Regions from separate parts of the Gordonia sp. DT219 genome, predicted to be linked through region 1. Evidence: riboswitches for the same ligand, from Rfam matches in the RefSeq annotation. Region 1 holds a riboswitch; the other holds the start of a gene.
What was found. A riboswitch is a leader RNA that binds a small molecule or an ion and turns the genes downstream of it on or off. The one in region 1 is predicted to bind thiamine pyrophosphate.

Region 1 (6,532 bases):
GCACTTCGACGAAGACACGACTGCTCCTCGACGCGTTCGCTGCCGCCGGTCGCCGATTCACCTATGTCCCGCTCGATGTCAGTGCCGAGATCCTCGCCGAATCGTCGGCGATCCTCACGCGTGACTATCCGGGCATCGGCGTCGCACCGGCAGCAGGCGATTTCACCGATCCCGATCTGACGCTGCCCGATTCCGATGGTCCGCGGGTCGCGGTCTTCCTCGGCGGCACCATCGGCAACTTCACCGACGCCGACCGTCGGCGGTTCTTCGCCGTACTGGCCGGTGCACTGGCCCCCGGTGACTTCTTGCTGCTCGGCGCGGATCTGATCAAGGACACCGGACGTCTCGTCGCCGCGTACAACGACAAAGCCGGGGTGACCGCGGATTTCAACCGCAACATGATCGAGGTGTTGCGGACCGGGCTCGACGCGACCGGCCTGTACGTCGACGACTTCGACCACCTCGCCCGGTGGAATCCGGTCCGGCACCGCATCGAGATGTGGTTGCGCGCGCGCCGCGACGTCGACGCGTACTTCGGTGTGCTGCAACGTGAGTGGACGCTGGCCGCAGGTGCGGAGATCCGGACCGAGATCAGTACGAAGTTCGAACTGCCGGTACTGGGTGCGGAGCTCGACGACGCCGGGTTGCGGCCGGTGACCAGTTGGACCGATCCGTTCGGCGACTTCTCCCTGACGCTGACGCGACGCTGAGCGATCGATTCGCCGACGCGGGACCCGGTACCCGGCCCGTAATGTGTGGCATGCTGTGCACGGTCAGAAAACTGACAACGCACAACTCATCGTTTAAGGAGCATCCCGATGTGGGGTTCATTCTGGAACTTCCTGTGGTCGATGGTCATCATCTTCGCCTTCGTGGCGTACCTGATCGTCCTCTGGTACGTGATCGCCGACCTGTTCCGAGACCGCAAGGCGTCCGGGTGGTCGAAGGCCGTCTGGGTCATCTTCCTGATCATCATCCCGTATCTGACAGCGCTGGCGTACCTGTTGTTCAAGGGTCAGGGGATGGCCCAGCGCGCGCAGGCAGCTGCGGTCGAATACAAGAAGGATTCCGACGACTACATCAAGACCGTCGCGGGTACTTCGCCGGCACAACAGATTGCGGATGCGAAGTCGCTGCTCGACTCGGGCGCGATCACCCCGGAAGAATTCGAGCACCTCAAGTCCAAGGCTCTCGCACACTGAGGCCACGGCAACTGACTGTCCGGCACGCTGCTGACTGTCCGGCAGGCTGCTGACCGTCCGGCACGGGCGGGCCCTCGTACACCGAGGGCCCGCCCGTTGCCGTCAGGTCACAGGATCTCGGGTTCGGTCCCGAACGGGTTGTCGGTGTGGCCGACGAGGTCGGCAACCGAGTCGATGACATGGGTGGGGCGATAGGGGAACAGTTCGACCGTTTCGATGGTGGAGATTCCGGAGAGCACCAGGATCGTCTGCAGTCCGGCTTCGAGCCCGGAGATCACATCGGTGTCCATGCGGTCACCGATCATCAGCGTGTGTTCGGAATGTGCGCCCATCTTGCGCAGCGCCGACCGCATCATCAGCGGGTTGGGTTTGCCGACGTAGTACGGGTCGCGATTGGTGGCGCGCGAGATCAACGCGGCCACCGCGCCGGTGGCCGGCAGGGAACCCTGCGTGGAGGGGCCGGTGGCATCGGGGTTGGTGGCGATGAACCGGGCGCCGCGTTCGACCAATCGGATCGCGGTCGTGATCGCCTCGAACGAATATGTCCGGGTCTCCCCGAGTACGACGTAGTCCGGGTCGGCGTCGGTGATGACATAGCCGACTTCGTGGAGCGCCGTCGTCAGCCCGGACTCGCCGACCACATAGGCCGAACCTCCCGGACGCTGGGTGTCGAGGAAGCGTGCGGTGGCCAGTGCCGAGGTCCAGATCGAGTCCTCGGGGATGTCGAGGCCGGTCCGCAGCAGACGTGCACGCAGGTCGCGCGGCGTGCGAATCGAGTTGTTGGTGAGCACGGTGAACGGAATGCCGTTGTCGCGCAACTCGTCGATGAGGGCGTCGGCGCCGGGGATCAGATGCTCCTCGCGGGTGAGAACGCCATCCATGTCCATGAGGTAGTTCCAGCTCATGGCCCCACGCTAGCGGACGGCGACGCCGTCGTCCGCCGTCCGGTGAACCCGCCACAGCGGATTCACCGGGCCGTGTCCGGCGCCGAGCGGATAGGCGGCCTGCAGGCCGCGCGTCACCCACGTCTTCGCGAAGGCGACCGCGTCGGGGACCGAGTAGCGGTGGGCGAGCGCGGATGCGATGGCCGCGGCGAGGGTGTCCCCGGCGCCGTGATCGTGGCCGGTGTCCACGCGGGGATGCGTGAACTCGGCGAATGACGCGCCGTCGAACAACAGGTCCGGGCTCTGCGCACTGCCGCGCAGATGCCCGCCCTTGACCAGCGCCCACTGCGGACCGAGGCCGTGCAGTGCGCGCGCCGCGTCGCGCTGGGTGGACTCGTCGACGACCTCGATGCCGGTGATCAGGCGAACCTCGTCGAGATTCGGCGTGACGATCGTCGCCAGTGGGAACAGCTTGTTGCGCAGCGCATCCAGCGCCTCGGTGGCCAGCAGCTGATCGCCGTGCATCGACGCGCACACCGGGTCGAGGATCAGGGGTGCCGCGCCGTCGCGGCCGATGCCGGCGTCGACGCAGGCGTGCGTGACCGCTTCGATGATCGGCTCCGACGCCAGCATGCCGGTCTTGGCGGCACCGACCCCGATGTCGGAGACGACCGAATAGATCTGTGCGGCCACGACCTCGGGGGGGATCTCATGAAAACCGCTCACCCCCAACGAGTTCTGGACCGTCACCGCCGTCACCGCGACGCAGCCGTGCAGACCCAGCAGAGCAAAGGTCCGCAGGTCGGCCTGGATGCCCGCGCCGCCGCCGGAATCCGAGCCGGCGATCGTCATCACCCGGACCGGCGTCGAACCCGGTGCGGCCGTGGGCAACAGCGGTGGACCGCCGGTATCCGCCGAGCCGGCCTCGCTGCCCGGCGAGTCGGTCATGCCGGGTTCCCGGCATCGATCGGCAGGTAGATGCGGCCGCCGGCGTCGGCGAATTCGGCAGACTTGGCGGCCATCTCCTCGGCGATCTTGCGATCGATGTCCTCGGCGGTGACCAGATTGTTCTCCTCGGCATAGGTGCGCACATCGGCCGAGATCCGCATGGAGCAGAACTTGGGACCGCACATCGAGCAGAAGTGCGCCGTCTTGGCCGGTTCGGCGGGCAGGGTCTCGTCGTGATATTCGCGGGCGGTGTCGGGGTCGAGGGCCAGATTGAACTGGTCGGTCCACCGGAACTCGAAGCGCGCCTTGGACAATGCGTCATCACGTTCCTGGGCGCGCGGGTGTCCCTTCGCGAGGTCTGCTGAATGCGCGGCGATCTTGTAGGTGATGACGCCGACCTTCACGTCGTCGCGATCGGGCAGTCCCAGGTGTTCTTTCGGGGTGACGTAACACAACATCGCGGTGCCGGCCTGCGCGATCATCGCCGCCCCGATCGCCGAGGTGATGTGGTCATAGGCGGGTGCGATGTCGGTGGCCAGCGGTCCGAGCGTGTAGAAGGGTGCTTGTTCGCAGAGTTCCTCCTCCAGCCGTACGTTCTCGGCGATCTTGTGCATCGGCACGTGGCCGGGGCCCTCGATCATCACTTGCACCCCATGCGATTTCGCCTTTGTGGTGAGTTCGCCCAAGGTGCGCAACTCGGCGAATTGGGCTTCGTCGTTGGCATCGGCGATCGAGCCCGGCCGCAATCCGTCACCGAGGGAGAAGGTGATGTCGTAGCGGGCGAAGATCTCGCACAGCTCGTCGAAGTGGGTGTACAAGAAGGATTCCTCGTGATGGGCCAGGCACCAGGCCGCCATGATCGAGCCGCCACGGGAGACGATGCCGGTGACCCGGCGGGCGGTCAGTGGCACGTAGCGCAGCAGCACCCCGGCGTGCACGGTCATGTAGTCGACACCCTGCTCGGCCTGCTCGATGACGGTGTCGCGGTAGATCTCCCAGGTGAGTTCGGTCGGATCGCCCTTGACCTTCTCCAGCGCCTGGTAGATGGGGACGGTCCCGACCGGGACCGGCGAATTGCGCAAGATCCATTCGCGGGTCAGGTGGATATCGGACCCGGTCGAGAGATCCATGATGGTGTCGGCGCCCCAGCGGGTGGCCCAGACCATCTTCTCGACCTCCTCGGCGATGGAGCTGCTGACCGCCGAATTGCCGATGTTGGCATTGATCTTCACCGCGAAGGCCTTGCCGATGATCATCGGCTCGGACTCGGGGTGCCGGTGGTTGACCGGGATCACCGCGCGGCCGGCGGCCACCTCGGTGCGCACCAGCTCGACCTCGACGTCTTCGCGGGCTGCAATGTAACGCATCTCCGGTGTGACGAGACCGGCACGGGCCCAGGCCAATTGGGTGGCTGCCCCATCGACGGGTGCCGGCCGTTGCCACGACTCGCGGGTGCGCGGCAGCCCCTTGTCGACGTCGATGACGGCATCGGTGTCGGTGTAGGGCCCCGACGTGTCGTAGACGTCGAGATGTTCACCGTTGGTCAGATGGATGCGGCGCTGCCCGATTCGCAGGTCACCGATCTCGAGATGATGTTTGGTGCTGCCCTCGATCGGGCCGGTGGTGAGGATGTCGCTCCCGACCGTGCTCTCGGTGGCTGCATTCTCGGTGGTTGCGGCATCGGTGGGCACACGTGTTTTCATGGTCGATCTCCCTACGCCGGCATTATCCGGACAGGTTCGGGCGGTCGGCGACCGCCAGTCGCCATCTCAGCCCCCGGAACGTGGGAGCCCCCGCGTGGTGAAGTTGTATGAGCGTTGCGTCACGACTGTGCGCAGTGGCCACCCTACCCGCAAGGTCCCGGACCCGGCTGCCGGATGTCGGCTGCCCGGCGTTGGTTGCTGATGCACGTTGCTGTTGCCGGGGTGTGTGTCGGCTTTGTTCACAGGCAATTTGCGCGCGAAAGACTTGCGCCTACGTAACCGTAGGGTATTGTGTGATCGGGATCACAGAGAGGATCTGTCGTTCGGGGGGAGCCGAGCGACGCAATTCGTCGTCTCAGCACGACGTGATGAGGGGTGAGGACCAATGAATCGCAAACACCGGCACCGCCCGCCGCAGTCGGCGCAGTCGATTCTGCAGCAGATCTCGCAGGTCGTCCACAATCCGTCCCGGGAGAGATTCGAGCTCTGGGTGGCCGGTGACCTCGTCGGCGTCCTGGGCTATTCGGTCGAGGAGGCCGATGGTCAGCGGACCATCACGGTGTTGCACACGGTGCTCTATGACGAATACACCGGCCACGGACTCGGAACGCGACTTGCGCGTGGAGCCCTCGCCTACATCCGGGACCAGGGCGCGCGGGTGCGCCCGGTCTGTTCGTTCACCAAGGACTTCCTCGACGGGCATCCCGGGATCGTGCCGTTGGCTCCGATCTGAGATTAGGTTATCCTGTCCTCACATTTTGAGGAGAGGGGCCGTTCGGCATGGCCGAGACAAGCCAGAAAGCAGCGTCGCGCGGATGGCAGGGGGCAGTTCTCAAGCTGCTGCGCGCCGATGACTACGAGTTCACCGTCACCAGTACCGATACGATCACCGACCACTACCTGCGGATCGGGTTGCGTGGCGGTGGCCTGCTCGCCGACCACCCGATCCATCCCACGATGTGGGTGCGGCTCTGGTTCGAGTCGGACGGCAGTGCGCACCAGCGGGGGTACACGATCGTCGACCCGGACGCCGGCACCGACACCTTCTTCATCGAGTTCGCCGTCCACGAGGGCGCCGCGCTGCGGTGGGCGCTCGCCGTCCGGCCCGGCGACACCATCGGCGCCACGTTCATGGGGTCCAAGTTCACGATTCGGAATCCGGCGCCGGCAGGCTGGCTGATCGCCGGCGACGCCGCATCGCTGCCGGCGATCAACTCGCTGCTCGACGCGTTGAGCGAGACGCTGGCTCCCGGGGCGGCGACGATCTGGTTCGAGTACTCGCACGCCGACGATCGTGAGCTGCCGATCAGGGTGCGTCCACAGGACACCGTGCACTGGATCGAGCGGGGCGCCGACGGGACTGCGATCGTCGACGCGGTGCGCGCCGCGGCGGCCCCGCAACCCGATCACTTCGGCTGGGTTGCACTGGATTCGGTGGCCACTCGAGCCGTGGCGCAGGTGTTCCGGACGGAGTACGGACTCGGGAAGAAGGGTGTCAAAGCCCAGGCGTACTGGCAGGTCGACTCGAAATGAGCTATCCGACTACACAAGACACCGCCGGGAATGATGCGGCGGCCGACCAGTCGGGCGAGGCCGCCGGCTCGTCCCTGAACTGGCCGACGGTGCTGGCCTCGGCCGGCATCGCGGCGGTCACCTCGGCATTGATCGTGACGATCGGCGTCGTCGGACTGCTCGTCGCCGACAATCGCGGGGGGCTGCAGAGCACGGCGGCCCAGCCGACCGTCGTGAACCTCGGCGCACCGAGCCCGCAGGCGGCCGCGGCTGCGGCAGCGCC
Region 2 (6,532 bases), on a different contig from region 1:
GGGATCGGCGAACGTGATCGCAGCCTTGCTCGCCGCCGTGGTCCTGCTGACGGCCTTCGTGGTCATCGAGACCCGCACCGCTGCCCCGCTGGTCCCGTTGAGTATCTTTCGCCATCGTCCACTGACCATCGCCAACATCCTCTTCGCCGGCCTCGGCGTGACCCTGACCGCAGTCGTCTACTTCCTCTCCCTGTATGAGGAGCAGGTTCTCGGCTACAGCGCCGTCCGCACCGGCCTGTCGCTGGTCCCGATGACCGTGATGACGGCGATCGGCGCGATCGCGAGTCAGAGACTGGTGGCGAGGTTCGGTCCGCGATTGTTGCTCATCGTCGGCAGCGTCGTCTCCGCCGGCGGCTTGGCATGGCTGTCGAGAATCCCGGTCCACTCCGACTATGCGATCTATGTACTGGGGCCGACGCTCGTCGCCGGGGCCGGGATGAGTCTGATGTTCGTGCCGATCGTCGCGGCCGCCACGATCGGGATCGACCACCAACACGCCGGTCTCGCATCAGGGTTGGTCAACATGTCCCGTCAGGTCGGCGGAGCGATCGGGCTCGCACTCCTGGTCACCGTCGCAGCCACCACGGCCACACACACCGGACTCAGCGCGGCGGACGGTATCGTCCACGGCTACCGCACCGTCTTTGTCATCATCGCCGCGGTCAGCCTCGTCTTGACCCTTGTCGCCGCACTGCTTCCGGCCACACCCAAGCCCGTTCCCGCCCAGGCGAACCCCGAGCAGACGAACCCCCAGCAGTCGGACCCCGAGCAGGCAGACCCCGACCGGGTCGCCAACTGACGCACCCGCGTCGACACCACGCTCCGAAGAAACCACCCTCCACACAAGTAAAAGGACATTCGACAATGACCAGATCGACACCAACGCAGACGTCGGCGGCAGCACCACAGGGCAAGCGGCTCCAGATCGATGTCTGGGGTGACCTCGCCTGCCCGTGGTGCTACATCGGCAAGAATCGGCTCGATCAGGCCATCGGATCTTCGCCGTACGCCGAGGCCATCACCGTCAAGGTCCGTTCCTTCGAACTCGACCCGGGCATGCCGGCGGAGTCGAAGCCGAACCTTGAGCTTCTCCGCGCGAAATACGGCTTGTCCCCCACCGAAGCCATGGGTATGGAGGAAAAGGTCGCTGCCATCGCCCACCACGAGGGGCTGCCCTACACCGGAGATCGGGTGCTGTCGAACAGCTTCGACGTTCACCGGGTCCTGCACCTCGCCGACACCTTTGGGCTTGCCGGGGAGTTGCTCGGCGATCTTCAACGAGCACTGTTCAGCGGTCGCGCCGACGTCTATGACCACATCGTGCTCGCCGACCACGCCGACCGCCTCGGCATCCCCCGAAGCCGGGTCGAAGCAGTCCTATCGGGTGACGAGTTTGCCGACACGGTTCGCGCGGACGAGACCGAAGCCCGTGAACTCGGCATCACCGGCGTGCCCTTCACGGTCTTCGACGGTCGCATCGCGGTCGCCGGCTCCACAGACTCCGACGGCTACGCCGAGGCGATCAACCGCGCGTGGAGCACCGAATAGACCTGTCACAAGGGTGAGGAGGAAGAACCGGACCGGTGAGCGGTGTGAATATCGGCAACAGAGTGGTCCCGGCTGGGATCGAACCAGCGACCTTCCCGGTGTGAACGGGACGCTCTTCCACTGAGCCACGGGACCGTGTGGCCGGCGCTCGGGGCGCCGGTGCACGAGGAGGAAGGTTACACGGCGAAGGTCGTGTTCGGCAAAATGCAGGTCGTCTCCTGCGTGCCGCTCCGAGCCCCCCCAGATCCGGGACATCTCGGCAGCTCCCTGTGTGTCAGGGTGAGTTGAGACCAGCCGATTTGGTATCTCCGTGACGTTCGGATAATGTTCTGTCCCGCGCCGCGAGCACCATGGTCCAAAAGATCGCTCGCGGGCATGCGGATGTGGCGCAGCTGGTAGCGCATCACCTTGCCAAGGTGAGGGTCGCGGGTTCGAATCCCGTCATCCGCTCGGCGCGAGTGAACTCGCATCTGGTGGTGTGGCCGAGTGGTGAGGCAACGGCCTGCAAAGCCGTGTACACGGGTTCGATTCCCGTCGCCACCTCCACCGCCAATTTCATATCCCGCGCGATTAGCTCAGTGGGAGAGCGCTTCCCTGACACGGAAGAGGTCACAAGTTCAATCCTTGTATCGCGCACCATGAAACCCGCCGCGTACCGGCGGGTTTTCGGCGCTCTCGGACTCCTGTCGGCCGCACCTGATTCGTGAGCAATTTCCGCCGCCGGTGCGTGGAACGCGCCTGCGCATTTGGCGTATGGGCGGCCCATCGAATATGGTTGCGCAGCACGTCCTGAGCGATCGGATCGGCTCAGGGAACATGCGGATGTGGCGCAGCTGGTAGCGCATCACCTTGCCAAGGTGAGGGTCGCGGGTTCGAATCCCGTCATCCGCTCGGCGCGAGTGAACTCGCATCTGGTGGTGTGGCCGAGTGGTTAGGCAACGGCCTGCAAAGCCGTGCACACGGGTTCGATTCCCGTCGCCACCTCCAATTCCATATCCTGCGCGATTAGCTCAGTGGGAGAGCGCTTCCCTGACACGGAAGAGGTCACAAGTTCAATCCTTGTATCGCGCACCACGAAACCCGCCGCTCGCCGGCGGGTTTCTTGCATCCGCGGCACCCATACGATCTGATGGCTCTCTGACACGGGGTGCCGGCATCCGGCCGGCTGAGATCACACCCGTCGAACCTGCACCAGTTCGGACTGGCGAAGGGATGGTCACCGTGCCTGCTGCACTGCCGATTTCCGATCACGTGGTACTCGTCACCGGCGGCGGCCGCGGTCTGGGCGCCGAGATCGTCCGCGCCGTGGCGGCCGAGGGCGCGCGCGTGGTCATCAACTATCGTCGCAGCGCCGACGCGGCGGCCGCACTGGCCACCGAGATCGGGCCACGCGCCGTGGCGATCGCCGCCGATGTCGCCGACCCAAACGCCGTCCGATCGATGATCGACACTGCTGCAACGTATTTCGATCGGCCGATCAGCGCGGTTGTCACCAATGCGCTGCCCGACTTTTCGTTCAACGGCGATGCGCGCTCGCATGCCGACGACCTCAGCTGGTCCGAACTCGACGCCCAGTTCCGCGGTGTCGTCGGCGGTGCGCTGAACACGGTACAGGCGGCGCTGCCCGGACTGCGCGCGAGCGGCGGCGGCCGCATCGTCACGATCGGGACCAACCTATTTCAGAATCCCGTCGTGCCGTATCACGACTACACCGCCGCCAAGGCCGCGCTGCTGGCCCTGACACGCACGCTGTCGCACGATCTCGGACCCGACGGAATCAACGTCAACATGGTCTCCGGCGGTCTGCTGCGGACCACCGACGCCAGCGCCGCGACCCCGTCGGCCGTCTTCGACGCGATCGCCGCCACCACCCCGCTACGGTCGGTGACCACGCCGCGTGAGTTCGCCGACGCGGTGCTGTTCTTCCTCTCCCCGTGGGCCCGCGCGGTGACCGGTCAGAACCTCGTCGTCGACGGCGGACTGGTCAAGAACTGACGTCCCCGTCGATGGCTCACCAACCCGGATACGACGCACTGGCGCAGCTCTACGCGACAACCTTTCCGACCGCATTCACCACACCGCTCGAGCGCCATTCGATCGAGGTCTTCACCGAAACTGTCCGTGCTCGCGCCGACGATCCCGTCGTCGTGGACGTGGGATGCGGAATCGGCCACGTCGCAGCACATCTGGCGGCCGGCGGCGTGCAGGTCATCGCCGTGGATCCGAGCAGCGGGATGGTAGGCATAGGACGCGCGACCCACCCGCACATCGATTTTCGTTACGGCGACGCCGGGCTCGACGAGGTGGAACTGTCCCGCGTCGATGCAATTCTCGCCCGGTTCAGCCTCATTCACCTATCCCCCGAACTGATGCCCGCGGTGCTCACGTCGTGGCGTCGCCGGTTGCCTGCGCACGCGATGGTCCTCGTTGCCGCGCAGAGCGCCGATGAACCCGGCGTCCACGAATTCGACCATGCCGTCGCGCGCGCGTGGCGGTGGCATCCCGACACCCTCGCCGAAAATCTCGCCGCCGCCGGCTTCGAGGAGCACTGGCGCACGCTGAGCCACCCGGACCCGCAGCACCGCTTCCCCGAGGTCCACATGCTCTCCGGGATCGGCGGCCGCACCGCCTGAGCGCCGATCATCCCGGGGCTATCGTGGCAGCCATGACGAGCATGTCCGCCCAGCCGGAACCCGCCGAGGTGATCGTCGACCTCGTGACGGATCCGGCAGATGCCGGTCTGGTGGCCGCGCTGGCCGCCTCGACGTTCCCGCTGGCCTGTCCGCCGCATTCACACCCGGATGACATCGCGGGGTTCATCCGCGCCCACCTGAGCCCCGAGAACTTCGCCGGATACATCGCCGCCGCCGACTCCGACGTGCTGCTAGCCCGCACCGCCGACGACACGCCCGTCGGGTATGCCCTCGTGCACCATCGCGAGCCGGCCGATCCCGATGTCGCCGCGCTGATCACGGATCGGCCGTCGTCGGAGGTGTCCAAGGTCTACGTACTGCCCGATCATCATGCGAAAGGCCGCACCGACTCGCCGTCGCGGCTGCTGATGGGCGCGGCAATCGCACGCGCCGACAACCGCAGCGCGGCGTCGGTGTGGCTCGGGGTGAATCAGGAAAACGTTCGGGCACAACGGTTCTACGCAAAGATGGGGTTCAGTCGAGCCGGAGTGAAGACGTTCGATCTCAACGGCACGATCGAACACGATTACGTCCTGGTCCGGCACCTGAGCCGGTGACGAGCCTCAGACCGCGGACTCCGCGAACCTCGACAACGCCAGCAGGCGCGATGTGGCGCGCAAGTACTTCTTCCGGTAGCCACCGGCGAGCATCTCCTCGGTGAAGATCTCGTCGAGCTTGGCACCGGAGACTGTGACGGGGATGTTGGCGTCGTAGAGACGGTCCGCGAGCACCACCAGTCGCAGCGCCACCGACTGATCCGGTGCGGGATGTACGCCCTCGATGCAGACCAGGGACACGCCGTCGACAAGTGCTTTGTATTTGGACGGATGCAATTTGGCCAGGTGAGCGCACAGATCATCGAAGTCGTCGAGCGTGGCGCCGTCGGTCGAGGAGGCCAACGCCACCAGGTCGTCGTCCGACCTCGGCTCCGGGGCGGGCGGCAGGTCGCGATGACGGTAGTCGGGTCCGTCGACGCGAATGGTCTCGAAGATCGCAGCGAGCTTCTTGATCTCACGCAAGAAGTCCTGGGCGGCGAACCGGCCCTCACCGAGCTGTCCGGGCAACGTGTTCGACGTGGCCGCGATCGACACCCCCTTCGCGGTCAGTTCGGTCAGCAGCCGCGACACGATCATGGTGTCGCCCGGGTCGTCGAGTTCGAACTCGTCGATGCACAGCACGTTCTGGGCCGACAATCGCTCGACGGCATTCATGAAGCCCAACGCCCCGACGAGATGGGTGACCTCGACGAACGTCGCGAACGACTTCGGCGCGGGCATCGCGTGATAGATCGACGCGAGCAAGTGCGTCTTGCCCACCCCGAAACCGCCGTCGAGGTAGAGCCCGACCCCCTGTGCGGTCTGCTTGCGGGAGAAGAGTCCCTTCTTGCCGCCGCGCGCCTTCTTGGCACGTTCGACGAAGTCGCGGGCCTTGGTGACCGCCTCCGTCTGCGACGGTTCGTCGGGGTCCGGGATGTAGCTGTCGAAGCTCACCGAATCGAAGGTGGACGGCGGAACCATCTCCTCGATCAGCTGCTCGGGAGAGACCACCGGGTTCCGGTCGGACAGACGTGCCACCATTGGGGCAGGATAGCCACAGCCGACCACGAGGAATGATGCTCCACCAGCACAAAGCGACCCAGGTCACATCCGCCGACCCCGGCGATGCCGGGGATCTACTCGAGATCGCCGGTCTCTATCGCTACCCTGACGCACTCGAGAAGCCCTTTGTCCGGGCCAACATGATCGCCTCGATCGACGGAGCGACCGCGGTCAAAGGGACATCCGGCGGGCTCGGCGGTAGCGGTGATCGCGCGATCTTCCGGGTGCTGCGCGGTCTTGCCGACGTGGTGGTCGTCGGCGCGCGCACGGCCATCGCCGAGGGCTACCACCAGCCGGGGCCCGACGCGGTGTTCGCCGACGCCCGCCGGCGCGCAGGCCGGTCCGCGGCACCGATGCTGGCGCTGATCAGCAACTCCTTGTCGATCGACACCGACTATTCCCCACTTGCCGACCCCGCCACCGTCGTGTTCACCTGCACAAACGCGCCCGCCGCAGCCAGGCGGGCGCTGACCGAACACGGCGCCACCCTGCTCGATTGCGGGACCGGCCAGGTCCGATTCGACAGTGTGCTGGCACATCTCGCACGACTCGGCAGGACCCGTGTGCTCTGCGAGGGCGGCCCGAGCCTGCTCCGAACGGTCGTCGCCGAGGGGCTCCTCGACGAACTGTGCCTGACCACCAGCCCGACCCTCGCGGCCGGAGACGCCACCCGCATCCTCGCCGGGCCGGCGC

Region 2: it holds a riboswitch for thiamine pyrophosphate, as region 1 does, so the genes downstream of both, ACPXB3_RS01845 (3-oxoacyl-ACP reductase) here and thiC (phosphomethylpyrimidine synthase ThiC) in region 1, are expected to answer to the same signal.

The regions. Positions count from the first base shown of each region.
Region 1 covers NZ_JBNCNR010000022.1:19,005-25,536, forward strand. Annotated here, with positions in the region: gene egtD (L-histidine N(alpha)-methyltransferase) at 1-710, shown strand, start outside; gene ACPXB3_RS18650 (SHOCT domain-containing protein) at 819-1,202, shown strand; gene ACPXB3_RS18655 (HAD-IIA family hydrolase) at 1,310-2,107, opposite strand; gene thiD (bifunctional hydroxymethylpyrimidine kinase/phosphomethylpyrimidine kinase) at 2,117-3,034, opposite strand; gene thiC (phosphomethylpyrimidine synthase ThiC) at 3,031-4,737, opposite strand; TPP riboswitch at 4,728-4,841, opposite strand; gene ACPXB3_RS18670 (GNAT family N-acetyltransferase) at 5,123-5,470, shown strand; gene ACPXB3_RS18675 (siderophore-interacting protein) at 5,518-6,270, shown strand; gene ACPXB3_RS18680 (hypothetical protein) at 6,267-6,532, shown strand, end outside.
Region 2 covers NZ_JBNCNR010000001.1:371,783-378,314, reverse strand. Annotated here, with positions in the region: gene ACPXB3_RS01890 (MFS transporter) at 1-799, shown strand, start outside; gene ACPXB3_RS01885 (DsbA family oxidoreductase) at 865-1,548, shown strand; tRNA gene ACPXB3_RS01880 (tRNA-Val) at 1,612-1,683, opposite strand; tRNA gene ACPXB3_RS01875 (tRNA-Gly) at 1,926-1,998, shown strand; tRNA gene ACPXB3_RS01870 (tRNA-Cys) at 2,021-2,094, shown strand; tRNA gene ACPXB3_RS01865 (tRNA-Val) at 2,113-2,187, shown strand; tRNA gene ACPXB3_RS01860 (tRNA-Gly) at 2,367-2,439, shown strand; tRNA gene ACPXB3_RS01855 (tRNA-Cys) at 2,462-2,535, shown strand; tRNA gene ACPXB3_RS01850 (tRNA-Val) at 2,548-2,622, shown strand; TPP riboswitch at 2,682-2,779, shown strand; gene ACPXB3_RS01845 (3-oxoacyl-ACP reductase) at 2,770-3,543, shown strand; gene ACPXB3_RS01840 (class I SAM-dependent methyltransferase) at 3,555-4,181, shown strand; gene ACPXB3_RS01835 (GNAT family N-acetyltransferase) at 4,223-4,798, shown strand; gene zapE (cell division protein ZapE) at 4,805-5,818, opposite strand; gene ACPXB3_RS01825 (dihydrofolate reductase family protein) at 5,854-6,532, shown strand, end outside.